One region of the Streptomyces sp. 3MP-14 genome, then DNA from elsewhere that is predicted to be linked to it. Evidence: riboswitches for the same ligand, from Rfam matches in the RefSeq annotation. Region 1 holds a riboswitch; each other region holds the start of a gene.
The links. A riboswitch is a leader RNA that binds a small molecule or an ion and turns the genes downstream of it on or off. The one in region 1 is predicted to bind cyclic di-AMP.

Region 1 (9,485 bases):
GCGCCGAGGCCGGCGAGCCGGCCGTTGACCCGCTTCGAACGGCAGGGCCTGGCCAAGGGCCACCGGGTGCGGGACCTGGTCTTCCGCCGCCTGCCCTGAACCGGCCCGGGGCGCGCGCCCGCCCGGCCCGTTCTCGCCCGCCCGGCCCGTTCTCGCCCGCCCGGCCCGTTCTCGCCTGCCAACGGGCGGGAGCAGGCCGTAAGGTCGTGGGGTGCGCCTTACGCTCCCCCCACGTCGCGGCGCCCGGCGGCCACGGCCCGTGACCCTGGCCGTCTGCGCCGGGTTGACGCTGTGCGCGCTGGTCGTGGGCGCGGTGATCCACGACGAGACCGGAACGGGCGGCTTCTGGGTGGGCCTGGGGCTGGCGACGGTCCCGCTGCCGTTCGTGGTGCTCGCGGTGCGCTGGCTGAGCGCGGTGACGCCGGTGGGCTGGCGGGCCTGGTCGCTGGCGTTCGGCTGGGGCGCGTGCGTGGCGACGCTCGTCGCGTTGACGGTGAACGGGCTGGTCGTCCAGTGGCTGACCGACCAGCCGGCCCGGCTGGCGCCGACCGAGCCCGACACCCTCGAACTCACCCTGATCGCGCCCATGGTGGAGGAGTCGGCGAAGGCCGGGGCGCTGCTGGTGGTCTGGCTGCGCGGGATGGCGCGGGGCCACGGCGTGCTCGTCGGGCTGGCGGTCGCGGGGTGCGCGGCGGCCGGCTTCGCCTTCACGGAGAACGTCCTCTACCTCGGGACCGCCTTCGCGCAGGACCAACGGCTGGGCGTGTGGGGGCTGTGGGACTCGGCGACGGTGGTGACGTTCGTGGTGCGGATGGTGCTGGCACCGTTCGCGCACCCGCTGTTCACCGGTCTGGCCGGCCTCGGCTTCGGCCTCGCGGTGGCGTTCGGGCCGACGCTGGGGCGGTGGCGGCCGGCGCTGCCGCTGGTGGGCCTGGGCCTGGCGATGGCGCTGCACTCGGTGTGGAACGCGTCCACCTCGCTGAGCCTGTTCGGCTTCGGGGCGGTGTATCTGCTGCTGATGGCGCCGCTGTTGGGCGCGCTGTGCTGGGTCGCCGTGACCGTGCGCCGGCGTGAACTCCGTACGATCCGGCGCACGTTGAACCACTATGTCGCGGCCGGCTGGCTCGCTCCCGGGGAGCCGGCGGCGCTGGGCTCGCCCGGCGCCCGGGCGCGGGCCCGCAGGTCGGCCCGCCGGGCCCGGGGCGCGGCCGGGGCGCGGGCGATGGCGGAGTACCAGCGCGCGGCCACCGAACTCGCGCGCCTGCGCACCGAGGCGGCCCAAGGCCGCGTCCCCGACGACTTCACGGAACGCGAACGCGCGCTGCTCCACAGCCTGTGGACACACCGCGCGTTCGCCTCCCCCACCACATTGGCCACGGCGCCGACCTCGGGGTAGACAGGGCGCGTGCGGGAACTCGAACGACTCAGCGACGTCGAACGGTGCGCGGCCGGCGACGGGCAGCCGGTGTGGGCCGCCCAGGGGCGGGGCGGCGACCGCCTGGGGCCCGGGGTGCGGGCGTGGCGGCACGGCGCGGCGCTGGCGGTGGCCAGCCCGAGCGCGCAACAGGACCGGCTCGCGGTCCGGGGCGACGCCGCCGACGCGGCGGTGCTGGTGCGGCGGGTGCTGGACGAGGCCGGCCCGTCCTACCGGCTCCTGGGCGAGGCGCCGCTGATCGACGCGCTGGTGCGACGGCTGCCGGGCCTGGTGCCGGTCCACCGGTTCCTCTGGATGGAGACGACGACGCGCTCGGGGGTGGCCACGGCTGACGTGCGGTGGCTGGACGCCGACGAAGTCGAGGCGGCGGCGCCGCTGTTCGACCGCTACTTCCCCGACTCCTACGCGCGGCCGGGGCGTGCGGGCGTGCGCCGCTGGGCCGGGGCGCCGGGCGACGCCGGGACGGAGCCGCTGGCCGTGGCGGCGGACGCGTGGTCGGCGGCCGGGTGCGGGTTCATGGGCGGGGTGGTGACCCACCCCGCCGCGCGCGGGCGCGGCCTGGCGCGGGCCGTGTGCGGCTTCGTCCTGGACGCGCTCGTCCAACGCCACGGCCGCGCCGCGCTGATGGTGATGGCCGACAACGCGCCGGCCATCGCGACCTACGAACGCCTCGGCCTGACCAAGCGCCTGTTCGGCGCGGCCCACCGACCGGAACGCTGAAGCGAAGGGGTGTTGGCCGCCGGTGCGCCCAGCGCGCCGCGCGGAACGGGTGACGGTGCGCCCACCGCGCTGCGCGCGGTGTTGGCGCGGGGGCACGGGCTGCCGCAGGTGCGCGAGGTGGTTTCAACGGTCGCGCAGGGCGCGGCGGGCCGCCGGGAGCAGACCAGACGGCAGGGGCGGGGCCGGAGCCCAACTCCCGTGCGGGGCGCTGGGCGCGCGCCCTCACCCGGCGGGCGAACCGCCGAGGCGGCAACTGTGTGACGAGGCACGGCGAATCCACGACCGACACGTCTCCCACCATCACGCGCAACGCGACAACCCGCCGAAGGCTGTCCGAACGGCCCGACCCTTCTCCCAGCACGACAGACCGCCAAGGTGCGAACACCCCGACCCTTCTCCCGGCCCAACCGCCCCGCCCGGCACGACAGTTCCCCGGGCGCCCCCACCCGTCGGGGGCCTCAACGGCGCCCCGTTCCCCCGACTCGACAACGGTCCGTAGCGCCGCACAGCGCAGCGCCCAACCGCCGCAGGCAGCACGGCAGTCCCACGACCGGAACCTCCCGGGCGCGCCAGCCGCCGCGCGCAGCGCCACAGACCACGAAGGTCCGAACGGCCCGCCCCTCCCCCGCCCCAACCTCCGCGCGCAGCGCGACGAATCACCCCCCGCCGCGAAGCACCCCGCACGGCGACCGCCGCGCGCAGCGCGGCGGAGCGCCCCGCACGACAACCGCCGCGCGCGGCGGCACCGCGTCACCGAAAGGCCAGCGCCCAGCGTCTAACGGAGGGACGTGATCAACCCCGAACCCGCCACGGCGCCGAAGGCGCCCGTGGCTCCCGTGGTCCCCTTCGCGCGCAGCCAGTGGTGTTCCTCCGGGCGGAGCTGGCCCGGCAGGCCGAGCCCGACGATGTCGATCGTCGGGTTGACGTCGAGGTGGTCCAGCAGCCGGATCAGGGAGAAGCCGGTGGTGGGGTCCGTCGCCCAGCGGGGTTCGGCCAGCAGGGCCGGATCGCGGACCGGGTGGCTCAGGCCGCGGTCGCCGAGGTAGCTCTGGGCGCCGGGGACCAGGCGCAGGCTGACCGCCTCGGCCCACTGCTCCGCGCGTTCGCCGAAGACCAGCCGGACCTCGGCGCGGCGGCGCCAGCCCGGCCCCGCGCTGGCGTGGGAGACCGCGTGCAGGTCGGTCCGTTCGCCGGTGCCCGGCGGGTGGAGCGGGTGGGAGTCGAGCCGCATCACCAGGTCGTAGGTGTCGATGCGCGGCCCGAGGCCGCTCGCGGCGACGGCCTCGCCGCCGCCGACCACGCAGACGCGGCGGCCGGCGAGCCAGGTGCGGAGCCCGTCGATGGTCATCGGTTCGGGCGCGAGCGCCAGCGGCGCGCGCTCCGGCGCGTCGTCCTCGGCGAGGGCGCGGTGGCGCCGGTAGGCATCGCTCGCCTCGCGCACGCGCCCGTCGACCGAGAGCGCGCGCCCCCGCAGCAGCCACGCGGCGGCCGAGCGGGTGCGCAGCGCGACCGCCGCGTCCGCGAGCCGGCGCGCGAGGCGCACCTGGCCGGCGGCTATCGCCGCGTCCCCGGCGCGCAGCAGCGCGGCGAACGAGCGGTCCTGGCAGGGCTCGATCTCGGCGCGTTCCCGCACCAGTTCGCCGACGGCGGCGACGAGCCGCCCGGTCTCGGGCCCGGCCACACCGCCCGCACCACCCGCGCCGCCCGTTCCGACCGTTCCACCCGCGCCGCCCATGCCGTCCGGGACCCGGCTGAGGAATCCGGCGCACTCCCTGACGCAGCCGGCGAAGAGGTCCTCGGCCCGCGCGACGCTGCCCGGCCAGGGGTTCGCCCGGTGCGCGGTGCCCGTTCCGCCGGCGGCCCTGGACCTTCTGATGGCCTTCATGTCCGCGACCTTCCCGCCCGCTCCCCCCGCCCGCGTTTCCGCCGGGCACCGCCGGGGTGAACATTGCGGAACGAGCACGCGCGCGCCCCTCGCCGGCCCGGGACAGGCCCGGATCGGGGAGGGGCGCGCGGCGGGCCCGAAGAGCAGGCCCCGGGAGGGGGCCGACGGCCCTGGCGTCGGGGGGCGCCGCCAGAGCCGCCGGCGTCGGTGGGGGCCGGTCAGACGGACAGGCCCTTGTCGCGCAGCCAGGTCAGCGGGTCGATGGCGTCGCCGCCGGAGGGCCGGACCTCCAGGTGGAGGTGGGGACCCGAGGAGTTCCCGGTGGAGCCGACCGTGCCGATGACGTCGCTGGTGGTGACCTCGGCGCCGGTGGAGACGTTCATCGAGGAGAGGTGGCAGTACCAGATCTCGGTGCCGTCCTCCAGCTCGACGATGATCCGGTAGCCGTAGGAGCCGGCCCAGGCGGCCTCCTTGACGGTGCCGGTGTGCACGTTCTTGACCGGGGTGCCGGTGGAGGCGGCGAAGTCGGTGCCGGTGTGGGTGGACTGCCACATCGAGCCGCTCTCGCCGAAGCCGGAGGTGAGGCGGTAGTCGCTGAGCGGGAGGGTGTAGCTGGCGCGCAGCTCGGCGAGCCGGCGCTCCTCCTCCTGGCGGCGGCGTTCCTCCTCCTCGGCGCGCTGGCGCTCCTCCTCGGCGATCCGCTCGGCCTCGGCCTGCTCGGCGGCCTGTTCGGCGGCGGCGGTCTGGGCCTGGGCGACGGCCTCGGCGCGGGCCCGCGTCTCGGCGTTGGTCTCCTGGTGGTCGGCCTGCTGGAGGATGCGGGCGCGCAGCGCCTCGCCGGCGTCGGCCTGGCCGGAGGCGACCTCGGTCTCGGTGAGACCGGCGGTGGTGAACACGGCGGTGCTGGCGGCCGCTTCGCTGCTGCCGGTGTCAACGAGCGCGCCGAGCACGGGGAGTTGGGCGACGGTGTCGGCCGCGCCGCTCATCCCGGGGACGGAGCCGGCGCCGTTGTCGTTGGCGGTGGCCATGCCGCCGGCGCCGACGGCGGCGATGACGCCCACGCCGAGCACGGCGCGGCTGCGGGCGATGGTGCCGCCGCGCTGGCGGGCCACGCGGTGCCGGCCACGGACCGGGCGGAGGGTCTCCTCGCCGGGGTTCCACTCGGGAAGGGCCTCGTCGTCCGTGACGCGGGGGCCGTAGTACGTGGGGTGGGTCCCGTAGGGGGCGGCGTGGAGATATCCGTCCTCCTGGGGGGTGGTGCGCTCCCGTGGGGGGGCGTCCAGGGAGTCCACGGAGGCGTGCCGGTTCGACGCCACAGGGGCGTTCTCCTTTCCTTCCCTCTCACCTACCGGGTTAGCTGACGGGTTCGGAGCAGGAAGGTCTCCTACGGGCGGCTGGCGGTGGTCCCCCCGGCCGTCCGATTCACCCCAAGTGGTGGTTCCCCGGTTCCTTTGGTGCGTTGGTGGCGCACCTGCCGGATTCGGCGATGCGACGCGGCCCCACCTCTTGCGGCGGGGGTGACTACCGCGTTGCGTTATCGAACGTTAATAGACGGGACCGCCGGATTCCAAGTGCTGCCGGGAAAAACCCGCGAGGAACAGCGGGACCTTCGGCGATCAACTCCCGCAAAACGGGCAAAATTTCAAACCAGTGTGGGCTGGGTCGCATTCTGATAGTGCATCAATCGTTATGCGGAGCGGGTCCTGTCTCTCACCCTCGGTGATGTCAGTGGGAAGAAGGGGTCGAACGAGGCGGCTGGTACGTTCGGCCCCGGAGCGCCAACTCCAGTCGGCTGTCGATGCGTTGGGCCGCGTCCTCGACCCCGCCGGCCGACCCGGCACCGCCGGCGAGCAGCCGGGTCACCTCCTCCTCGATCACCCGGGAGAACTGCCGGTAGTAGGGCGTGGCCGGGCGGCCGCGCGCCTCGTGGACGGCGCACCACAGCAGGGTGGCGTAGTCCCTCGGGTCGGGGCGCCACAGCGGCTCGTCGCCGGCCTCCTCGGACCGCTGGCCGACCGGGCCCGGGGCGTCGGGCGTCTCCACCCTCAGCTCGTCCTCGCAGGCGATCTCCCCGGCGTCGTCCGGGAGTTGGTACGCCTCGCTGAGCGCGGGCGCGAAGCCGGCGGCCAACAGCCGTTCCTGGGAAGCGGGTTCGCCGGTGAGGAACCTGATCAGCTCCTGGGCGGCCTCGGCCCTGGGGCTGCTCGCGGCCACCGCCAGACTCTGCCCGCCGAGCGCGGCCGGCCCCGGCAGCCGGGTCACGCCGAACGGGACGCCCTCGGCGACCAGCCGGTCAGCGACCCGGTTGAGCGCGAACGGCCAGTTGCGCATCAGCGCGGCGCCCCGGTCCTCGCCGGCGAACTCCTCCAACGTGCCGCTCTCGTCGGCGCCATAGGAGGCGGCGGCGAGGTGGCTCTCGTCGGTGATCGCGAGGAGTTCCTCAAGTCCCGCCTCCAGCACGGCGGTTGTGCCGACGTAAGCGCCGGAGTCGTCGACCAGCCGGGCATCGGGGGCGGCCCGCCACATCGCCTCCAGCACGTTGACCGTGAGCCCCTCGTAGGGCCGCAGCTGGGTGACATAGGTGGGCGTCGACTGGCCTCCCGGCCGGCCGGTGTACATCTCCGGCAGCGAGTCGGCCCCCAGGTCCATCGTCTCCGTGAGGTCCCTGCGGTAGTAGAGCAGCCCGACGTCCGTGTTGAACGGGACGGCGTACAGCTCGTCGTCCCAGCGACCGGTCTCCTCGATGTCGGCGACGAAGTCGAGCGCGCCGAACCGCTCCTCGTCCAGCGGGCGCAGCAGCCCGGCCTCGGCGAACTCCGGTATCCAGGTGATGTCGAGGTTCAGCACGTCGTACTCGGCCGCGCCCGACTGGAGGCCGGCCAACACCTCGGCGCGGGCGTCCCCGTCCGTGCTGGGCAGCTCCACCAGCCGGGCCTTGACCGGGCTGTCCTCGTTCCACTCGTCGATCAGCGACTGGCGCACCCCGCTCTGGTCCGGGCTGCTCAGGTCGGCGGCGCTGACCACCACCAGCGGCACGTCGTCGGGCGGGGTCGGGCCCGGCGTGACCGGCGGCGCGGAGCCGCCGCCGGCGACGCAGGCCGTGGCGAGCAGCAGCGCGCAGGCCGCCGTCGGAACGCCTCGACGCATCGCCACGCTCACCCCTCGCCCAGGACCCGCAGCTTGGCCGCCAGCTGCACCGGCTGGTTGACCGCGTCGTCCAGGCAGGTCGCGGCCGTGGTCAGCGCCTGGATCACCGGCCGGTCGCAGCCGCCGTCGAGCACCGACACCACCAGCGTGGTGTCCTCCTCGCGCACGGCGGCCAGCGCGGCCTGCGGGTCGGTGCGATGGCCGTCGTCGGTGATCACCACCAACAGGCCGGCGGCGTCCGGACGTTGGGCGGCCGTCAGCAGCGCGGCGGCCTCGGCCATCGGCTCCTGGAGCCGCACGTCGCCCCGCACCTCGGTCAGCGCGTCCAGGGCGCGCGCGGTCCGGTCGCCGGTCGGCGGGCCCAGGTCGAGCGCCACGCCGTAGGGGACGTCGTCCGCGCCCGGCGTGGTGAGCACCGCGAACCGGTCCTCGTCGGTGAGGGCGCCGATCGCCTGCCGCAGGCTCTCCCGGACGGTGGACAGCCGGCCGTCGGGGCCCAGCACCGAGTTGGAGACGTCCAGCACGAAGACGACGTCCCTGGGCCCGGCCCCGTCGGTCACCTCCGCCAGGTGCGCGGCGGCCCGGTCCGCGTCCGCCACGTCCGCGCCCCGGGGCAGGTCGGCGACGAAGGGGCGCTCGTTGTACTGCTCGGGCCCCCGGAGCCAGCCGTCGTCCTGCCAGCGGCGGAAGCCCTCGGCCCGCAGCGCCTCGCCGCCGGCCTCGCCGGCCAGCCAGGCCCCCAACAGCTCGACGGCCAGCTGCCGTTCGACCGCGTCCCGGTCCGCGTCCCGCCAGCGGACCGGGACGAAGCTCAGGTCCAGCGGCGGGACGTCGGACGGGTAGTAGGCGGTGTACAGGTCCCGCATCGTCGCGCGCCAGCCGCCCTCGGGCAGGCAGGCGGCCGGCGGGTCGCCGACCAGCGGCAGCATCGACCGCTCGGAGAGCAGCAGGTCGGGCGAGGGCGCGTCGGGGCGCAGCGAGCAGACGAGCGCGGCGTCGTCCGGCACCGGCTCCGGGTCGGGCAGCCGGCCGGCGCCGGCCGTCATGCCGTGGGCCAGCGCGGCGTCCGAGGACTGCGGGGCCGCGCTCCGCACGTCGCCCGCCGCTTCCAGCAGCGTGGTCAGGGACTCGCCGGTGCGTGCCACGTCGGGCAGCGTCCCGTTGGCCGCCACCACGGCCGGCACCCGGGCGATCTCGGTCGGCTCGCCCAACTCGACGCGGCTGTCCCGCAGTCGGGTCGCCGGCCGCACCCGGTCGGCCGTCGCCGAGCTGGCCGGCAGCCACACGTCGGGCAACGGGCCCACGTCGCGCAGGAGTTCGCGGCACGGCTCGGACCGCTCCTCCTCGGCGCAGGGCCGGCCGGGCGAGGCCCAGTCGGCCGAGTGCTCGAAGGCGTCCACCACGGCTGCGCCCGGCGCGCCATAGACCTGCACCTCGACGCGGCGGCAGTCGTCGCGGCCCGAGCCGATTCCGCGGGCCAGGTCCCGCCGCTCCTCGTCGAGGTCGCCCACGTCGAACGCGGCGAGCGCCCGGGAGAGCGGCTGCTGGTACTCGGGCGTGGTCAACACCCGCAGCTGGAGCGGAACGGCGCAGCGTTCGGCCGCCGCCCGGCCGTCCTGCCACCGGTCCCAGGCCAGCCAGGGGAGCAACGCCGCCAGCAGCGCCAGCGCCACGGCCCCGGCGGCGGCCGCCGGCCACCAGCGCCACCCGCGGAACCGCCACCAGGCGGAGCGCAGCCGCAGCCAGACGGCGAACAGTCGGTCGGGCAGGTCGGCGCCGCGCGGCGCGCTGACATGGGAGAGCACGATGTTCCCGCCGCCGCGCCGCTGGGTGAGCGCGGGCTCCCAGTCGTTGGGGTGGCTGAGTTCGTCGACGGCCGCCCGCCCCTTGTCGCGCAGGGACAACTGCGCCATCCGGACGAGGAGTTCCTCGACCCTGGCCCGCTGTCCCCGGTCCGTGCGCAGGGCCCGCAGCGCGACCAGCAGCGCCCGGGTGAACGGGGTGGGGCCCACGCCGTTGCCCTGGTCCTGGTCGTCGCGCGCCCGCGCCGAGGTGAGCAGCGCGAACGCGCTGTGGCCCGGCTCCTCGACCCGGTGCGCCTGGCCCGAGTAGCAGCAGTCGAGGATCAGCACCACCTGGCGGGCGCGCGAGCTGCGCACGGTGTTCCGCAGCCAGGTGTAGGAGACGGCGTGCTCCCACACCCGCTCCCGGGGGCAGTCGCTGGGCACCAGGTACAGCTCGGTGGTGTTGTCCCTGGTGTCGAGGTGCAGGTGGCCGTGGCCGCTGAAGTAGATCAGC
Region 2 (9,485 bases), on a different contig from region 1:
CGGCCGACCCGGCGCTGCGCGCCCGGATGCGCGCGTTCCAGGACGAACTGCGCGAGCAGGCCACGGAGAAGGGCCGCCGGCTGCGCGCCTCCCTGGCCACGGCGACCAACGGCGCCGAGGGGCAGGCCCGATGAGCGCCGCCGCCGACCGGCTGGCCGAGGCGCGGTCGCTGCTCGCCGAGCACCCGCTGGTCGACGGGCACAACGACCTGCCCTGGGCGCTGCGCGAGACCGTGGGCTACGACCTGGACCTGGCCGACATCGCCGGCGACCTGACCGGCCGCCTCCACACCGACCTGCGCCGGCTGCGGGCCGGCGGCGTCGGCGCGCAGTTCTGGTCGGTCTATGTGCCGGCCGAGCTGAGCGGCGACCACGCCGTCAGCGCCTGCCTCGAACAGATCGACGTGGTCGGCCGGTTGCTGGACCGCTACCCGACCGACCTGACCCGGGCGCTGACCGCCGACGACATGGTCGCGGCCAGGGCGCAGGGCCGGATCGCCTCGCTGATGGGCGCCGAGGGCGGCCATTCCATCAACAACTCGCTGGCGACGCTGCGCGCCTTTCACCGGCTCGGCGTGCGCTATATGACGCTGACGCACAACTCCACGATCGACTGGGCGGATTCCGCCACCGACGAGCCACGGCACGGCGGCCTCACGGCCTTCGGCGCCGAGGTGGTGCGGGAGATGAACCGCGTCGGAATGCTGGTCGATCTCAGCCATGTCTCCGCCGACGTGATGCGGGACGCGCTGCGGATCTCCGAGGCGCCGGTGCTTTTCTCGCATTCCTCGGCGCGCGCGATCTGCGACCACCCGCGCAATGTGCCGGACGACGTGCTGGCGGCGCTTCCCGCCAACGGCGGGGTCGCGATGGCCACGTTCGTGCCCAAGTTCGTGCTGCCCGAGGCGATCGAGTGGACCCGCCGGGCCGACGCGAACATGACGGCCAACGGCTTCCATCCGCTGGACACCACGGAGCCGGCGATGCGGGTGCAGCGCGCGTTCGAGGAGGCCAACCCGCGCCCGTTGGCCACCCCAGCGACCGTGGCCGACCACCTCGACCACATGCGGGAGGTGGCCGGCGTCGACCACATCGGGATCGGCGGGGACTACGACGGGACCGCGTTCCTGCCGCAGGGCCTGGAGGACGTCTCCGGCTATCCGCTGCTGATCGCCGAGCTGTTGGAACGCGGCTGGTCGCACGCCGACCTGGCCAGGCTGACCTGGGAGAACGCCGTGCGGGTGCTGCGCGACGCGGAGACCGTGGCCGCCGATCTGGCGAGCCGGCGCGGGCCGTCGATCGCGACCATCGCGAGCCTGGACGGCCAGGAAAGCGGACAATCAACTCAAAGGTGAGATAGTGCCCGGCGGCGGCCGGCCCGTGACCGAACTCACGGGCCGGCCGCCGTTCCTTTCCGTTCCCGACCGCTTCGCCGGTCGGCCGCCCCACGAAGTGTCCCTTTCCGGCAAGCAGTTGACGCTTTCCCGCAAACGGCCCGCCGCCTACCGTGCGGAAAACGATCAGAACGCAGCGTCATATGCCGCCGTCGGTGATATTCGGGTCACGTTCCCGGCGTTCCCGCTTTCTTGTCCGATGCGAATTCCCGGGTTTAACGTTCGGTCCGCGTCGCATTCGCGGCGAACCGCTCCGGACGCCGAATCCTGTCACCGGAAGCGGGAACGTGGTCATTCCGTCTGACAGGAGCGGGGGACCCAATTCCGCCGGATCTCGTGCGATCTCCGGCTAGGGGTGAAGTCACGGCAGAACCCGGCGCCCAGGCGCGTCGCGGCCGGCCGTGGCCGGGCGACTCCGGCCCGAACCCGACAGCTGACCTCGCAGGCGTCGGAGAGGAGACCCCATGTCCGGAACCGGACGCCACCGCCGTCAGCCGTCCCGCCGCGTGTCCCGCGCCGCCGCGCTGCTCACCACCGGGGCCGCCGGCCTCGCCCTGCCCCTGCTCGCCGCCGGCGCCGCCAGCGCCGCGCCCGCCGACTACACCGTCGAGGGCGGCGACACCCTGTACCGCATAGCCGCCGACCACGACATCGAGGGCGGCTGGGAGCAGCTCTACGAGGCCAACCGCGACGTCATCGGCGACGACCCGGGCCACATCGCCCCCGGCCTCACCCTGTCCCTGGACCTCGGGGACGCCGAGGCCGAAGAGCCGGCCGAGCCCGCCCCGAGCGGCGACTACGTGGCCCCCGTGGCCGGCGTGAGCGGCGGCGGCTACGGCAACGCCGGCGCGCTGTGGTCCTCCGGCTACCACACCGGCGCCGACTTCCCCGTCTCGACCGGCACCCCGGTGGTCTCGATCGCCGCCGGCGAGGTGGTGACCGCCGGCAGCGGCGGCTCCTACGGCAACGAGGTCGTGGTGCGGCACGCCGACGGCCACTACAGCCAGTACGCCCACCTGTCCTCGCTCTCGGTGAGCGTCGGCCAGTCGGTCGGCGCCGGCGACCAGTTGGGCCTCTCCGGCGCCACCGGCAACGTGACCGGCCCGCACCTGCACTTCGAGGTGCGCACCGGCCCGTCCTACGGCTCGGACATCGACCCGCTGGCCTACCTGCGCGAGCACGGCGTCAGCATCTGAGCGTTCGCGCTCCGGGGCGAGCGCGGGGCGGGGCCGGTGGAGGCCGGCCCCGCCCCGCGCGTTCCCCGGGACCGGTTCAGTCGGTGAGCCGCTGGAAGCGGCGGATGGCCAGCGGCGCGAACACCGCCACCATCACCACCGGCCAGGCCACCGCCAGCAGCAGCGCGTTCTCAGCCGCCCAGGAGTCGCCGCCCAGACCCGGGTTCCCGAACAGCTCGCGGATCGCGGCCACCGTCGCCGAGAGCGGGTTCCACTCCGCGATGCCGCCCAGCCAGCCCGGCATCAGCTCGGGCGCGACAAAGACGCTGGACAGCGCCGTCAGCGGGAAGGCCAACGGGAAGATCACCGTGCCGACCGTGTCCGGGTTGGGCAGCAGCAGGCCGATGTAGATGCCGATCCAGGACATCGCCACCCGCAGCAGCAGCACCAGGCCGACCGCCGCCAGCGCGAGCCCGACGCCCCGGTGCCACTCCCAGCCGACCAGCAGGCCGCAGACCACCAGCACGGTCATCTCCAGCAGCGCGCGCAGCAGATCGGCCAGGCACCGGCCGACCAGCAGTGCCGACCTGGCCATCGGCATCGACCGGAAGCGGTCCACCACGCCCCGGCTGACGTCGAACGCCAGCGAGGTTCCCGTCGCCCCCATCCCGTAGAGCATGGTCATGGCGAAGACACCGGGGAGCAGGAACTCGCGGTAGTTCCCGCCGCCGGGGACCTGCATCCCGCTGCCGAAGACATAGCCGAAGACCAGCACGAACAGGATCGGCAGGCTGAAGTAGAGGGAGATCTCCTCGGGGCTGCGCGCCAGTTGGGCCATGTTCCGCCGGGTCATCACCAGGCCGTCCGAGACCGCGACCCGGGGCCCGCGCCGCGCGCGCCCCTGCCAGCGGGCCTCGCCCGGATCGTTCCCTGGCGCGTTCCCTGGCGCGTTCGTGAGGGCGTGCGTGCTCATGCCGCGGCTCCTTCCCGTTCGGCGTTCATGACGTCGTTCCTCGGGCGGTCGGCGTCGTTCGTCGGGCGCCCGGTGAGGTGGAGGAACACCTCGTCCAGGGTCGGCCGCCTGGTGCCCAGGTCCTCGACGACCAGCCCGGCCGCGCGCAGCGCGGCGGCCACGTCGGTCAGCGCGCGCACCCGGTCGTCCACCTCGGCCACCGCCCGCCGCGTCTCGTGGTCGACCTCGGGCTCGACCCCGCAGACGCGTCCCAGCAGCGCGGCCACGGCCCCGAGGTCGGCGGCCTCGCGCGCCACCACCTCGACCCGGTCCCCGCCCAGCCGCGACTTCAGCTGGTCGGCGGTGCCCTCGGCCACCACCCGGCCGGCGTCGACGACCGAGATGAGGTCGGCGAGCTGGTCGGCCTCCTCCAGGTACTGGGTGGTGAGCAGCACCGTGGTGCCGTCGCCGACCAGCGAACGCACCGCGTCCCACACCTGGTTGCGGCTGCGCGGGTCCAGGCCGGTGGTCGGCTCGTCCAGGAAGAGCACCCGGGGCACCACGATCATGCTGGCCGCCAGGTCGAGCCGGCGGCGCATCCCGCCGGAGTAGCCGTCCACCCGGCGTCCCCCGGCCCCGGCGAGGTCGAACCGTTCCAGCAGCTCGTCCGCGCGGCGCCGGGCGGCCCGGGGCCGCAGCCCGAAGAGCCGGCCGAAGAGGACCAGGTTCTGCCGGCCGCTGAGGAACTCGTCGACCGCCGCGTACTGCCCGGTGAGCCCGATCCTGGCCCGCACCTCGTCCGGCTGGCTGGCCACGTCGAACCCGCAGACCGTCGCCCGGCCCTCCGTCATCCGCGCCAGCGTGGTCAACGTCCGCACGGCCGTGGTCTTTCCGGCGCCGTTGGGCCCCAGCAGGCCGTGCACCGTGCCCTCCCGAACCGTCAGGTCGAACCCGTCCAGGGCCCGGGTGCCCCCGTACCGCTTGCGTATCCCCTCGGCCACGATCGCTGTCATCGCGCCCCACCTCGCCCTCTCGGTATCGCGTTCGCGCACGTTCCGGCGCACGCCGCACGGGAAACCCTGTACGGCGTACACTTACTCTGTACACCGTACACTTTCTGTGGACGCTGTACATAGTTCTACGATGGCGACGGTCCCTGGCCTGGCACGAAGGATCGAGGAGCGGCGACATGGCGGCGGACGAGACCCGAGCGCGTGACCCGCAGTACCTGCTCGACCTGCTCTGGCGCACCCACAGTCCCGGCACCCGCGGGCCCAGGGGCAGCCTGACCGTGGACCAGGTGGTGGGGGTGGCCGTCCGGATCGCGGACGAGGAGGGCATCGCCGGCGTCTCGATGCGCCGCATCGCCCAGGAACTGGGCGTCACCACGATGACGCTCTACCGCTATGTGCCCAGCAAGGACGACCTGCTGGACCTGATGTTCGCCATGGCCACCTCGGTGCCCGACACCTCGGACTGGCCCGACGACTGGCGCGGCGTGCTGCGCAACTGGGCGCTCCAGACCAGGCAACTGATGCTCAGCCGCCCCTGGATGCTGGACATCCCCATCGGGGCCCCACCGATGAGCCCCAACAGCCTGGCCTGGATGGAGGTGGCGCTCGCGGCGCTGGACCGGACCGCGCTCAACGAGGGCGACATGATCGGGGTGCTGCTGATCATCAGCGGCTTCGTCCTGGGCGACACCCGACAGGAACTCACCATGACCAGCGCCTCCGCGCGCACCGGGGTCTCCTACGAGGACTGGGGCCGCGTCTACGGCCGCATGATGGCCAAGGTCGCCACCGACGAGCGGTTTCCCACCCTCGCCAAGATCGCCAGGTCGGGGATCTTCGACAACGAGAACACCGCCGAGGACGACTTCAACGGGAACCTCGACTTCCTCCTCGACAGCGTGGCCGCCCTGATCCGCCGCCGCGAGGAGGAGGGCGGAACGTGCTGACCCCCCGGCCCGCTCGGGCCGGGGGGTCAACGAACCCTCGTTCAGGGCAGGTTGCGGGCCATCACGATCCGCTGGACCTGGTTGGTGCCCTCGTAGATCTGGGTGATCTTGGCGTCCCGCATCATCCGCTCCACCGGGTAGTCCCGGGTGAAGCCGTAGCCGCCGAGGAGCTGCACCGCGTCCGTGGTGATCTCCATCGCCGCGTCCGAGGCGTAACACTTCGCGGCCGCCCCGAAGAACGTCAGGTCGCCGTCCTCACGCTGCGACCTGGCCGCCGCGGCATAGGTCAGCTGCCGGGCCGCCTCCAGCTTCATGGCCATGTCGGCCAGCATGAACTGCACGCCCTGGAAGTCGCCCACCGGCTTCCCGAACTGCTTGCGTTCGCGCACATAGCCCTTCGCGTAGTCCAGGGCGCCCTGCGCGATGCCCAGCGCCTGGGCGGCGATCGTGATCCGGGTGTGGTCCAGGGTGCGCATCGCGGTCGCGAAGCCGGTGCCCTCGTCGCCGATCATCCGGTCGGCCGGCACCCGCACGTTGTCCAGATAGACCTCCCGGGTGGGCGAGCCCTTGATGCCGAGCTTCCTCTCGGGCGCCCCGAACGAGACCCCCTCGTCGCCCTTCTCCACGACGAACGCCGAGATCCCGCCCCGCGTCCGCTTCTCCGGGTCGGTGACCGCCATCACCGTGTAGTACTCCGAGACCCCGGCGTTGGTGATCCACCGCTTGACGCCGTTGAGGACGTAGGAGTCCCCGTCCCGCACCGCCCTGGTCTTCATGCCGCCGGCGTCCGAGCCCGCGTCCGGCTCCGAGAGGCAGTACGAGAACATCGCCCGCCCCTCGGCCAACGGGGTCAGATACCGCGCCTGCAACTCCTTCGACCCCGACAGCATCAGCGGCAGCGACCCCAGCTTGTTGACGGCCGGGATCAGCGAGGAGGAGGCGCACACCCGGGCGATCTCCTCGATCACGACCACCGTGGCCAGCGCGTCGGCCCCCGCGCCGCCGAACTCCTCCGGCACGTGGACCGCGTGCAGGTCGTTGCCGACCAGGGCGTCCAGCGCCTCCTGCGGAAAGCGCGCCTGCTCGTCGACGTCCGCCGCGTGCGGCGCGATCTTCGCCTCGGCCAACGCCCGAACGGACTCCCGGAGCATCTCGTGCTCCTCGGCCGGACGGTAGAGGTCGAAGTCCCCGGCTCCTGCCACCTGTCTCACTCCCTGCCCACGAAGCGGTTCGCTGGTTCAGTGCCGCACTGGCCCGGGCCAGTCGTCCACTGGTTCATGACTGTTAAGTAACTTGATCCTAGGGTCATGACGGGCCTGGGGATAGGTGAGCTTGCCGACAGGGCCGTCCGTCTATGCTCGGGTCCATGCCTCTCAAGATCTCGGTGATCGGTCTCGGCTACCTCGGCGCCACCCACGCAGCCGCCATGGCGGAGTTGGGCTTCGAGGTGATCGGCATCGACGTGGTGCCGGCCAAGGTGGAGCTGCTCTCCCGGGGGCTCTCCCCGATGTACGAGCCGGGACTTGAGGAGATCCTGCGCCAGCACGTCACCGGCCTGCCGGGCTCCACCGGGCGGCTGTCGTTCACCACCTCCTTCGAGGAGGTCGCCGCCTTCGCCGACGTCCACTTCGTCTGCGTCAACACACCACAGCGCGCCGGCGAGTACGCCTGTGACATGTCCTACTTCGACAGCGCGGTGGACTCCCTCGCGCCGCACCTCGACCGGCCCGCGCTGGTCGTCGGGAAGTCCACCGTCCCCGTCGGCTCCGCCGCCCGGCTGGCCCGCCGCGTCGCCGAGCTGGCCCCGGCCGGCGAGGCCGCCGAGCTGGCGTGGAACCCGGAATTCCTCCAGGAGGGCTTCGCCGTGCGGGACACCCTCCACCCCGACCGGATCGTGGTGGGCGTGACCAGCGAACGGGCCGAGGCCGTGCTGCGCGAGGTGTACGCGACGCCGATCGCCGAGGGCAGCCCGTTCGTCGTCACCGACCTGCCGACGGCCGAGCTGGTCAAGACGGCGGCCAACGCCTTCCTCGCCACCAAGATCTCCTTCATCAACGCGATGGCCGAGGTCTGCGAGGTCGCCGAAGGCGACGTGGTCAAGCTCGCCGAGGCGCTCGGGCACGACGAACGGATCGGCCCGAAGTTCCTGCGCTCCGGCATCGGCTTCGGCGGCGGCTGCCTGCCCAAGGACCTGCGCGCCTTCTTCGCCAGGGCGGGGGAGCTGGGGGCGTCGGAGGCGCTCCAGTTCCTGCGCGAGGTGGACTCGCTCAACATGCGCCGCCGCGCCTCCATGGTCGCCCTGACCAGGGACGCGCTGGGCGGCTCGCTGCTGGGCCGGCGGGTCGCGGTGCTCGGCGCCGCCTTCAAGCCGGAGACGGACGACGTCCGCGACTCCCCGGCGTTGAACATCGCGGGTCAACTCCACCTCCAGGGCGCCGAGGTGAGCGTCTACGACCCGAAGGCCGTCGTCAACGCCAGGGCCGTCTTCCCGACGCTTCGCTACACCGAGTCGGCGATAGAGGCCGCGCGGGGCGCGCATGTGGTGCTGCACCTCACGGAGTGGCGCGAGTTCCAGGAACTGGACCCGGCAGCCCTGGGTGAGGTGGTGTCGCGCCGTCACATCCTGGACGGGCGGAACACGTTGGACGCTTCGCTGTGGCGCAAGGCGGACTGGACGTACCGGGCCCTGGGTCGCCCGACGGCCTGACCCTGGCGGGTCAGGCCTGATCGGACCGGAGCGCCCCCCGGCCGGGGGCGGGGCCGGTGGCGCCCCCGGGCGCCACCGGCGAGTGCGGCGGCGCGCCGCCGCGCGGCGGGGTCCGCTGCGCGGGGCGGGGGGCGTCGTGTGGGCGGGGTCCGCTGCGTGGCCGAGCCCGCTGCGCAGCCGAGCCCGCTGCGTGGGGCCGGGATGGGTTCCGCCGCGCTGTGACGTGGGGCCCGTCCGGGCCGTTGGGTTGGGGCCGTTGCGCGGATGGGGCGGGGGCGTCCGGGCCGCTGAGTTGAAGCCGTTGCGGGCGGGTGGGAGTCCGCCCGGGGTACCTCCGGGGAGTTCGGCGGTGCGCCGTGCGCTCGGGGGCTGTTGTGCGGGTGGTGTCGCCTCGGCGGGCCGGGGCTGTTACTGGTCGGGGTCGCGTGGGTGATGTGCAGCTGTGGGTTGTCGTCGGTGGGAGAGTGGTCCGGGGGGCGCCGTGTGGGGATGTTCAACTGCGGTGCGATGCCGTGGTGTTCGTTCGCCGGGGCCGTCCGGCCCGCGCCGGGTTGGGGCTCTTGCGCGGGTGGGTGCTGCTGGCGTGCGCGCCGGTCGGACTCGCTGGGCGGGGGGCTTTGTGCGGGCGGGTGAGGGAAGTGGTGCCGGGGTTGCCGCGCGGCTGACGTTCCGTCGTGACCGTCGCAGGCGAGTTCGGATAGGTGATCCGCCGGGACTGGAGGTTCCGCAGCGTGGGCGGGGCCGTGTGGTTGACGGCCACCTTGGGTGCCGCCGGCTGTTCGGCGGGATGGCGCCATGTGGGCAGGGCGGGTCCGCTGTGCGGTGGGGCCGTGTGCCGGCAGGCAACTGTGATGCCAGGTGGGCGAGTTCGGCGGGGTGTCGCCATGCGGCGGAGGAGTCGGTCCGGTGCGCGGGTGGGTGCGGAAGGTACTGCTGGCGCTGCCGTGTGGCAGGTCGAGCCCGATGTGGGGCGGAGCCGCGTGGTCGGTGTTCACCGTGCAACCGTGGGGCGGCGCTGGCCAGTTCGGTGGGGCAGCCCGCCGGGGCCGGTGGGCTCGTTGCCGAGGGCGGGAAGTGGTCCGCCGAGGCGAAGTTCCTTGGCTGGCGGTGGGAGCGCTCGGCCAGGGGGAACGGGGAATCGTCCGCGCAAGTCGGCCCTTGAGTTGACCAGTTGGGAGTCCGGCCGAGTGGGCGCATCGAGCTGGGAGGGCAGGTTGGCCGGTGCCGGCGGCTTCGGCGATGCACTCCGGTCGCGGGCTCCCCGCCGGGTAACGGGCATGGTCGTCACGGTCGTTGGG
Region 3 (9,485 bases), on a different contig from region 1:
GGCCGATGGCCTCCTCGACGCCCTTCATGCCGATGCCCTGCTCGGCCAGGCCGGGGATCGGGAAGGTGCGGGAGACGGCGCCGAGCGCCACCACCAGGTAGTCGAAGGGGACCTCGTAGGACGAACCGACGTGCGGCGCCACCGTGGCGACCTGCCGGTCCTGGTCGATGGTGGTGACTCGGCCGGTGAGGACCTCTGCCTTGGGCAGCACGCGACGCAGGGGCACCACGACGTGCCGCGGGGAGATGCTGCCGGCAGCGGCTTCGGGAAGGAAGGGCTGGTAGGTCATGTAGGAGCGAGGGTCGACGACGGTGACGGTGGCCTCGCCATACCGCAGCTTCTTCAGGATGCGGCGGGCCGCGTACAGACCGACGTAACCCCCGCCTACGACGAGGATGCGCGGACGCTCCGTGGTGCTCATGCCATCGAGTATCCACCCACCCCCGGGGGCGACCTCGTGAGGCCCTTCACAAGCGTCGGGCGACTTTGTGCTACACTTCGCGCCCCACTGCGCCGGGCGCCTCGTCCCCACCGGGCCCAACGACCCCTCAGAACCCGGGAGTCGGGCCCCTCACAAGAGAACGAGCCAGGTCGAGAGGGTGCCCCCCGGCGCGACCCGGCCGACGCCGCCGGCCGTCCCGCGCCTTCCGCGTTCGCCGCCCCGGGGCCTCCGACCGCCGGGCACCGCTCGGCGTCCACCGTTCGGAACACTTTCGGGGCCTGTCGGCACCCCGGTCATGTGAATAACTTCACGAAGTTCGTCACCGCCCCGCCGGGCGGCGGCCGCAGCCGGCCTCGGCCCGGCGGGAGAGCCGGCGGAAAACCCGGAAACGCCCCGCTCAGCGGGCCAGCACGCTCCACAGCAGGCCGTCCAGGATGTCGTGCTCGGAGACCGTGACCCGGGCGACGTCCGCCCGTTCCATGGCGCGCAGCAGCACCAGGGCGCCGGCGCCGATCACGTCGACCCGCCCCGGGTGCATCGAGGGAACGGCCGCGCGCTCGGCGTGGGTCGCGCGCAGCAGCCAGTCGACGATCTCCCGCACCCGCTCCCGCTCCAGCACCGCGTGGTGGATGGCGGCCGGGTCGTACTCGGACAGCTCCAGGGCCATGGCCGCCACCGTGGTGACCGACCCGGCCAGCCCCACCAGCGTGCCGGCGCGCTCCAACGGCACGCGCTCGGCGGCCAGTTCGAGGGCCGCGTCGATGTCGGCGGTCAGCGCGGCCAGCGCCTCGGGCCCCGGCGGGTCCGCCACCGCGCCGTCGGCCGTCGTCAGATGCCGCTCGGTGAGCCGGACGCAGCCGATGTCCACGCTGCGCGCCGCCGACACCCGATCGTCGCCCAGCACGAACTCGGTGGAGCCGCCGCCGATGTCCATCACCAGGAACGGCCGCGCCACCTCGGGCCGGCCGGCCAGCTCCCGCGTCGCGCCGGTGAAGGAGAGCGCGGCCTCCTCGTCCCCGGTGATCACCTCGGGCACCACGCCCAGGATCTCCTTGACGCCCCGCACGAAGTCGTCGCGGTTCTCGGCGTCCCTGGAGGCCGAGGTGGCGACGAACCGCAGCCGGTCGGGGGTCACCCCGTGGGCGGCGATCGCCGCCGCGTAGTCCCGGCACGCCGCCAGGGTGCGGGCCAGCGCCTCGGGCGCCAACCGGCCGGTGCGGTCCACGCCCTGGCCCAGCCGGACGATCTCCATCCGCCGCTCGCGGTCGACCAGTTGACCGGTCTCCGGGTCGGCGTCGGCCACCAGCAGCCGGATCGAGTTGGTGCCGCAGTCGATGGCGGCGGCGGTCGTCAGGCTCATGCGTTCTCTCCTCGCGCGGGGTGCGGGCCGGCCTTGGCCTCGGCGGCGGCTCCGGTGGCGCAGCGGCCGGCGCGCCACCACTCGGGCAGCATGGCCAGGGCCTCGTCGCCCAGCGGGTTGACGCCGGGTCCCGCGACCAGCGCGTGCGCGACCAGCACATGGAGGCACTTGACCCGCTCCGGCATCCCGCCGGCGCTGGGGAAGCCGGCCAGCACCTCGATCGCGTCCCGCCGCGCCAGGTAGTCCTCGTGGGCCGCCCGGTAGGCGGCGGCCAGCTCCGGGTCGGCGGCCAGCCGCTCGGTCATCTCCCGCATCACGCCGTTGGCCTCCAGGGTGCCGATGGCGGAGGCGGCGCGCGGGCAGGTCAGGTAGTAGGTGGTGGGGAACGGGGCGCCGTCGGGCAGCCGGGGCGCCGTCTCCACCACGTCGGGGTTGCCGCACGGGCAGCGGTGCGCGACCGCGCGCAGCCCGCGCGGGGGGCGGCCGAGCTGCTCCTCGATCACCGCAACGTCGGTCGGGGTCGGGGTTTCCACGGGTGAACTCTTCTCAGGGGGACAACTCACGGGAGGGCGCGGCGAGCGGCGCCTCCCAGGGAACAACGAGTGTCGCGGACGCGGCGGCCGGGCCGCTCACCGGGGCCGGTCGGCCCGGTCGACGCCGTCCCACAGGTTCTGGTGCCAGGGGCGGGGCGCCAACGTCCCCCGGGTGCGCAGCCGTTCGTCACTGCCGGCGTCCGCGCCGGGGGCGCCGTCGGGCAGGACATAGCCGATCTCGCCGGGCCGCACATAGCGCAGCCGCTCCCTGGCCTGCCGTTCGACATAGGCCTCGTCCTGCCAGCGGGCCTTGGCGTCCCGCAGCTCCTCGACGCGGTCGGCGGCCTCCTTGGCCAGCCGCCGCTGCTCGGAGATCTCCGAGCGCTGCTGCACGTACTGGCGCAGCGGATAGGCGAGGGCGACCACCAACGAGCAGACCACCAGCGCCAGCAGCGCGGCCCTGCCGGTGAGCCGGCCGCGCCGCTGCTGGCCGCCGCCCCGGCGCGGCCGGGCGAGCCGGCGGCTCTGCGCCCGGTAGACCCGGGCGGCGGCCTGCTCGCCGAGCGCCCGCAACCGGGTGGCGGTGGAGAACCGGTCCCGCTGCGCGGCCACATCGCCTCCCTGTCGCCCTCGCGTGGACTGCCCACGACTCGTCCCCGCCACCGTACGGGACGGACGGCGGGGACCGGTCGGGGGACACGAACGGGCGGCCGAGGAGCGCCGGGCGGGCGGTGCGCGCCGGGCGCCGGGGCCGCCCGCGCGCGGTCAGCCCTTGAAGCGCGGGAAGGCGCTGCGGCCGGCGTAGACGGCGGCGTCGTCGAGGATCTCCTCGATGCGCAGCAGCTGGTTGTACTTGGCGACCCGCTCGGAACGGGCGGGGGCGCCGGTCTTGATCTGGCCGCAGTTGGTGGCGACGGCCAGGTCGGCGATGGTGACGTCCTCGGTCTCGCCGGAGCGGTGGGACATCATGCACTTGAAGCCGTTGCGCTGGGCCAGCTCCATGGCGTCCAGGGTCTCGGTGAGCGAGCCGATCTGGTTGACCTTCACCAGCAGCGCGTTGGCGGACCGGTTGTCGATGCCGCGCTGGAGCCGCTCGGGGTTGGTGACGAACAGGTCGTCGCCGACGATCTGCACCTTCTCACCGAGCCGCGCGGTCAGCGCCTGCCAGCCGTCCCAGTCCTCCTCGGACAGCGGGTCCTCGATGGAGACCAGCGGGTACGCCTCCACCAACTCCTCGTAGTAGTCGGTGAGCTGCTGGGCGCTGAGGGACTTGCCCTCCAGGGTGTAGGAGCCGTCCGAGTACAGCTCGGTGGCGGCCACGTCCAGGGCCAGCGCGATGTCCTGGCCGGGGGTGTAGCCGGCCTTCTGGATGGCCTCGACGATCAGGTCGAGCGCCTCGCGGTTGGAGGACAGGTTGGGGGCGAAGCCGCCCTCGTCGCCGAGGCCGGTGCCGAGGCCGCGCTCCTTGAGGACCTTCTTGAGCGTGTGGTAGGTCTCCGCGCCCCAGCGGACGGCCTCGGAGAAGGACTCCGCGCCGATCGGGGCGATCATGAACTCCTGGATGTCGACGTTGGAGTCCGCGTGGGCACCGCCGTTGAGGATGTTCATCATCGGCACCGGCAGCAGGTGCGCGTTGGGGCCGCCGAGGTAGCGGAAGAGCAGCAGGTCGCGGGACTCGGAGGCGGCGTGGGCGACGGCCAGCGAGACGCCGAGGATGGCGTTGGCGCCGAGCGAGGACTTGTCCGGGGTCGCGTCCAGGTCGAACATCGCCTGGTCGATCAGGCGCTGCTCGGTGGCGTCGTAGCCGACCAGCTCGGGGCCGATCTGCTCGATGACGGCGAGCACGGCCTTCTCCACGCCCTTGCCGAGGTACCGGTTGGCGTCGCCGTCGCGCAGCTCCAGCGCCTCGAAGGCGCCGGTGGAGGCGCCGGAGGGGACGGCGGCGCGGCCGGTGGAGCCGTCGTCGAGGCCCACCTCGACCTCGACCGTGGGGTTGCCTCGCGAGTCCAGGATCTCGCGGGCTACGACGACGTCGATGGACGGCACGAGGTTCTCCTTCGGGTCAGAGTGTGTGGTCGACCTGCGCGTGACCTGTGCCGGCCCGCCCCGTCGACCTCATCCAAGGTGACGCCCTGAGCCTAACCGCCTCGCGGCCCGCCGCCGTCATCCAGCGCCCGTCACGCGCCGGGAGGCCCGGTGAAGTGCCTGGTCAACCGGGGTTGCGGGACGGCAAAGCTTTTTGTTTAACCACTGAAGAAAACGGGGTGCCCGGCCGGTGAACACCGGCCGGGCACGGGGACGCGTCCGTCAGGTCCGGGGACGGTGACGGATCAGAGGGACAGCTCCTGACCGGGGCGGATCAGGTTGGGGTCCTCGCCGATCACGTCGACGTTGTCGGCCCAGATCTGCCGCCAGGTGGTGTCGTGCTCCTCGGCGATGGCGGAGAGGGTGTCGCCCTTGACGACGGTGTAGGTCTCGCCGTCCCCGGCCTCGGCCGAGCGCGGCTGGGCCTCGACCGGCTGCTCCGGCTCGGGCTGCGCCTCCGGGGCCTGCTCCTCGGGCGCGGACTGCTCGGCGGAGCCGCCGGAGGTGTCGAGTTCGGGGGCCGGGCCGCCGGAGGTCAGCCCGGCCTGGGCGCCGCAGACCGGCCAGGCGCCGGGGCCCTGCATCGCCAACAGCTCCTCGGCGGCGGCGATCTGCTGCTCCTTGGTGGCCTGGTCGGCGCGCGCCGCGTACTGGGTGCCGCCGGCCGCCTCCCAGCTGGACTGGGAGAACTGGAGGCCGCCGTAGTAGCCGTTGCCGGTGTTGATGGACCAGTCGCCGCCGGACTCGCACTGGGCGACGGCGTCCCAGGTGTCCACGGAGGCGGCCGAGGCGCCGGAGGCGCCGATCAGCGGGATGGCCACGGCGGCGCCGGTGACGCCGGCGGCGGTGGCTATGCGGGTGGGCTTGCTGGGACGGCGGTGCCGCCCCGTGCCGGAGAACAGCATGACGTTCCTTCTCACCGGACGCCTGCGAGGTGAGCTGTCGGGTTCGGGATCAGGTGAGTTGCCCGGCCGACAGGGGCAGTTGGGCTGGTCTGTCGGCTTCACCCCGAGCCGTCCACGGCGCCCGAAGGGCGCCGGTCCGGCGGACACGGTCGACACGTCGGCCAGGGGCGGCCGTTGACCGTGCTGGGTCCCCCGCTCCTGTCTGCGGTGGTGCGCGTGGTGGCCCGGGTCGGCGACAGGATTCGGCGTAACGCCCCGGACGCCCGGCGGAAAACCGGGCGAGGGGACACTAAACACACCCGCGCTAACGATTCAAGAACGATGAAGATCGTCGCATCGCCCCAACTTGACCGACTTTGGCCGGAGGGCGACACCTTCTCGCAGGTCAGCGAGGAAAAGGGGTGGTTGGGAGGAGCGGGACACTCCGCGACGGACCGAGAGGATCGTCACACACCAGGCGCTCGCGGGCCGGGGCGCGCCAGGCGACCCAAGAGCCGCCCGGCGCGCGCCGCTTAGCGACCGCTGGCGGTCAAGTCCAGCTGCTGGCCGGGGAGAATAAAGTCTGGGTCGTCCCCAATGACCGATTCGTTCGCCCGGTAGAGGGCGGGCCAGCCGCCCGAGATGTCATGGTCCAGGGCGATCTGCGAGAGGGTGTCGCCCGGAATCACCCGATAGTCGCCGTTCGTTCCCCCACCCGCGTCGGCCCGCTCGTCGGACCGGTCGCCGCGCGCCTCGTCGCGCTGGCGCTCGGCCTCGCCGGCCTCGCCAGTCTCCGCCGGGTCGGGGTCGCCCCGGTGCCGGCCGTTGCCCTCCGACTCGGGCCGCTCGTCCGGCAGATCGCCGGCCCGCCCCTCGTCCGGCTGGTCCCCCGCCTCGGGGGTCTCCTCGACCGGCTCGGGCTCCGGCGTCGCGTCCCCCGGGCGCTCGTCGGTGCCGTCCGACGAGTCCTCGGGCGAGGCGCCGATCTCCTCCTCCGCCTGGGCCTCCTCGGCCTCCTCGGCGCGGTCGATCTCCTCGCGCTGCTCCTGGCGGTACTCCTGCCACACCCCGCTGGCCAGCCCGCAGCCGGGCAGCGCGCCCCGGCCCATCCCGGCCATGATCCGCTCGGCCACGGATATCTGCTGGGCGCGGCTGGCCAGATCGGGCCGGATCGCGAACTCCAACCCGCCGTACTCCTCCCAGAGTTCGATCGTCAACTGGAAGCCTCCGTACTGACCGTTGCCGTCGTTGGCGCTCCACCGGCCGCCGGACTCGCACTCCGCCGCCCGGTCCCACGCCTCGTCGCCGACCGCCGAGGCCGAGCCGGCGCTCAGCAGCGGCATGGCGATGCCGGCGCCGGTGACGCCCGCTGCGACGATGAAGGCAGGAGCCTGCCGTGGGCGACGATGACGACCTGTCCCGGAGCGCATCTGCGGACCCTCCCAAACGAACACTGTTGCGGTTGAGGGGAACCTAGCCGTCCCCACCGCACGATCACAAGCCGATCCCACGCAGATCACGCGCGGATCACACTACTGACGCCCCGTCACGCGCGCCGGCGTGAACTCCACGGGCAGCGAGCGCAGTCCACGCATGATCAGCCCACCGCGCCAGCGCGGCTCGGGCGCACCGCTCGCCCACCGCAGATCCGGCAGCCTTCGCAGCAGCACCGCGAAGGCCGTTCGCGCCTCCGCCCTGGCCAGGGGTGCGCCCAGACAGTAGTGGATGCCGTGGCCGTAGCCGAGATGGGGGTTGTCAACTCGGCGCAGATCCAGGGTGTTCGGGGCCTCGAAGCGCTCCGGGTCCCGGTCGGCCGCCGCGAGCACCACCAGCACCGGCTCGCCGGACTCCACCAACTGCCCGCCCAGGGTGAGCCGTTCGGTGGCGAAGCGCCAGGTCGCCAGCTCGACGGGGCCGTCGAAGCGGAGCAGTTCCTCGACCGCCGTGGCCAACAGCCGCTCGTCGCCGGCCGCCAGCCCGGCGCGCAGCAGGGCCAGTTGCTCAGGGTGACGCAGCAGCGCGTGCACGCCGTTCCCGATCAGGTTGACCGTGGTCTCGAAGCCGGCGAAGAGCAGGATGAACGCCATCGCCGCCGCCTCGTCCTCGGTCAGCTGCTCGCCGTGATCGGAGGCGCGGATCAGCCCGGAGATCAGGTCGTCGCCCGGCGCCAGGCGCTTACGGTGGATCAACTCCGCGAGATAGCCGCGCATCCGCTTCACCGCGCGCCCCACGCCGCCCCGCTTGCCGCTGGTGTGCAGCATCATGCCGGCCCAGGAGCGGAAGTCGTCCTGGTCCTCGGCCGGCACGCCCAGCAGGTCGCAGATGGCGTAGATGGGCAGCGGGAACGCGAACTCGTCGATCAGGTCGGCCGATCCGCGCTCCGCGAAGCCGTCGACCAGCCGCTCGGTCAACTCCCGCACCCGGGGCTCGAACGCGGCGACCCGGCGCGGGGTGAACGCCTGCGAGACCAGTCGGCGCAGCCGGGTGTGGTCGGGCGGGTCGATGTTGAGGAGGTGCGTCATCAGCCCGGCGCCGCGCTCGCCGGGGATGCCGACCCGGCCCGCGGCGTGCCGGTCGGCGCTGTGCCGGGACGGGTTCTTGCTGAGCCTGGGGTCGGCCAGGGCCGCGCGGGCGTCCCGGTAGCGGGTCACCAGCCAGGCCTCGACGCCGCTGGGCAGGGTCGCCCGGTGCACGGGCGCGTGCTCGCGCAGCCACGCGTAGGCGGGGTAGGGGTCGGCCAGGAAGTCGGGTCCGAACAGCGCCGGTCGCTCCCCCGCGCCGGCGTGCGCGGGGCAGGGGTCCGCGCCCGCGTGCGCGCCGTCCCGCACGCCGGCTCGTTCCCGTTCGCGGGCACGCTGCCCGGCGGCGCACTCAGCCACCCGCGCGCTCCCCGGGCCGGTCCGGGATCACCGCCGAGACGCGGAAGCCGCCCTCGTCGGTCGGGCCGGAGACGAAGCCGCCGCCCAGCGCCGTCACCCGCTCCCGCATCCCGACCAGGCCGTTGCCGCCGCTGGGCAGCCTGGCCTCGTCGGGGCGGCGGGCGGCGCCGTCGGGGGCCTCGTTGCGCACCTGCACGGCGACCTCGCCGTCCCGGTGCGCCAGCCGCACCCAGGCGGCGGCGCCGGCCGCGTGCTTGTGCACATTGGTCAGCGCCTCCTGGACCACCCGGTAGGCCGTCGACTCCACCTGCTCCGGATAGTCGCGGTGCTCGCCCTCGACGGCCAGCTCCACCCGCATCCCCGCCGCCCGCGACTCCTCGACCAGGGCGCGCAGCCCGGTGAGCCGGGGCCCCTCGCCGTTGCCGGCGGGCCCGGGCGGCTGGCGCCCCTCGTCGGGCGTCCGGGCCTCCGCCGCCTCGCCCTGGCCGGCGCCCGAGGCGATCTCGGCCAGCCGGGAGGCGCGGGACGCGTCCGAGGCGCCGGTCGGTCCGGCCGGCGCGGCGCGGAGCACGCCCAGCATGGTGCGCAGCTCGGTCAGCGCCTGGCGGCCCATGTCGCCGATCAGCGAGGCGTTCCGCGCGGCCTTCTCCGGGTCCTTGGGCGCCACCGCCTGCACGGCGGCGGCGTGCACCACCATCAGGCTCACCCGGTGCGCCACCACGTCGTGCATCTCCCGGGCGATGCGCCGCCGTTCCTCGTCGCGCGCCCACTCGGCGCGCTCCTCGGCCCGCTCGGCCAGCAGCCCCAGCTCGCGCTCCAGGCCGAGCGCCCGGTCGCGCAGGGTCTCCACCAACCGCCGCCTGGCCCGGACATACATCCCCAGCAACACCGGCGGCACCACCGAGGCCACGCCGAAGAGCAACGCCACCAGCGGCCGGAACCAGACCGGGACGGCCTGCTCCCTGATCGCCGGGTCGTTGTCCAGCAGCAGATAGGTGACGATGACCGTGCCCAGGCCCTCCATGCAGGCCAGCGCGGCGATCACCCGGCGGGGCGCGTCCGTGGTGGCCAGCGTGTAGAGGCCGACGAGCGCCAGCACGGCGCCCATGTTGGCCGGCAGCACGGCGATCGAGATGAGGATCACGGCCAGCGGCCAGCGCCGCCGCACCAGCAGCGCCAGCCCGGCCAGCGCGCCCGGAACCACGACCAGCCCGACCGGGAGTCCGGTCCGGTCGGCGAAGCCCACCCCCTGGACCGCGCACTCGACGGCCGAGACCACCGCGAGCCCCGCGTCCAGCGCCA

Region 2: it holds a riboswitch for cyclic di-AMP, as region 1 does, so the genes downstream of both, FH609_RS14565 (LysM peptidoglycan-binding domain-containing M23 family metallopeptidase) here and FH609_RS20860 (M23 family metallopeptidase) in region 1, are expected to answer to the same signal.
Region 3: it holds a riboswitch for cyclic di-AMP, as region 1 does, so the genes downstream of both, FH609_RS14380 (transglycosylase family protein) here and FH609_RS20860 (M23 family metallopeptidase) in region 1, are expected to answer to the same signal.

Annotation. Positions count from the first base shown of each region.
Region 1 is NZ_VDLZ02000012.1:232,285-241,769, reverse strand. It holds gene trmB (tRNA (guanosine(46)-N7)-methyltransferase TrmB) at 1-99, shown strand, start outside; gene FH609_RS20875 (PrsW family intramembrane metalloprotease) at 260-1,396, shown strand; gene FH609_RS20870 (GNAT family N-acetyltransferase) at 1,406-2,155, shown strand; gene FH609_RS20865 (glycosyltransferase family 29 protein) at 2,931-4,040, opposite strand; gene FH609_RS20860 (M23 family metallopeptidase) at 4,259-5,356, opposite strand; cyclic di-AMP (ydaO/yuaA leader) riboswitch at 5,368-5,536, opposite strand; gene FH609_RS20855 (extracellular solute-binding protein) at 5,766-7,187, opposite strand; gene FH609_RS20850 (VWA domain-containing protein) at 7,196-9,485, opposite strand, start outside.
Region 2 is NZ_VDLZ02000007.1:346,760-356,244, forward strand. It holds gene purE (5-(carboxyamino)imidazole ribonucleotide mutase) at 1-134, shown strand, start outside; gene FH609_RS14560 (dipeptidase) at 131-1,354, shown strand; cyclic di-AMP (ydaO/yuaA leader) riboswitch at 1,642-1,856, shown strand; gene FH609_RS14565 (LysM peptidoglycan-binding domain-containing M23 family metallopeptidase) at 1,858-2,589, shown strand; gene FH609_RS14570 (ABC transporter permease) at 2,666-3,541, opposite strand; gene FH609_RS14575 (ATP-binding cassette domain-containing protein) at 3,538-4,533, opposite strand; gene FH609_RS14580 (TetR/AcrR family transcriptional regulator) at 4,710-5,480, shown strand; gene FH609_RS14585 (acyl-CoA dehydrogenase family protein) at 5,522-6,682, opposite strand; gene FH609_RS14590 (UDP-glucose dehydrogenase family protein) at 6,847-8,187, shown strand.
Region 3 is NZ_VDLZ02000007.1:304,159-313,643, reverse strand. It holds gene FH609_RS14405 (NAD(P)/FAD-dependent oxidoreductase) at 1-421, opposite strand, end outside; gene FH609_RS14400 (Ppx/GppA phosphatase family protein) at 840-1,796, opposite strand; gene FH609_RS14395 (DUF501 domain-containing protein) at 1,799-2,335, opposite strand; gene FH609_RS14390 (FtsB family cell division protein) at 2,432-2,947, opposite strand; gene eno (phosphopyruvate hydratase) at 3,101-4,381, opposite strand; gene FH609_RS14380 (transglycosylase family protein) at 4,666-5,325, opposite strand; cyclic di-AMP (ydaO/yuaA leader) riboswitch at 5,329-5,477, opposite strand; gene FH609_RS32290 (transglycosylase family protein) at 5,838-6,734, opposite strand; gene FH609_RS14370 (cytochrome P450 family protein) at 6,837-8,132, opposite strand; gene FH609_RS14365 (sensor histidine kinase) at 8,176-9,485, opposite strand, start outside.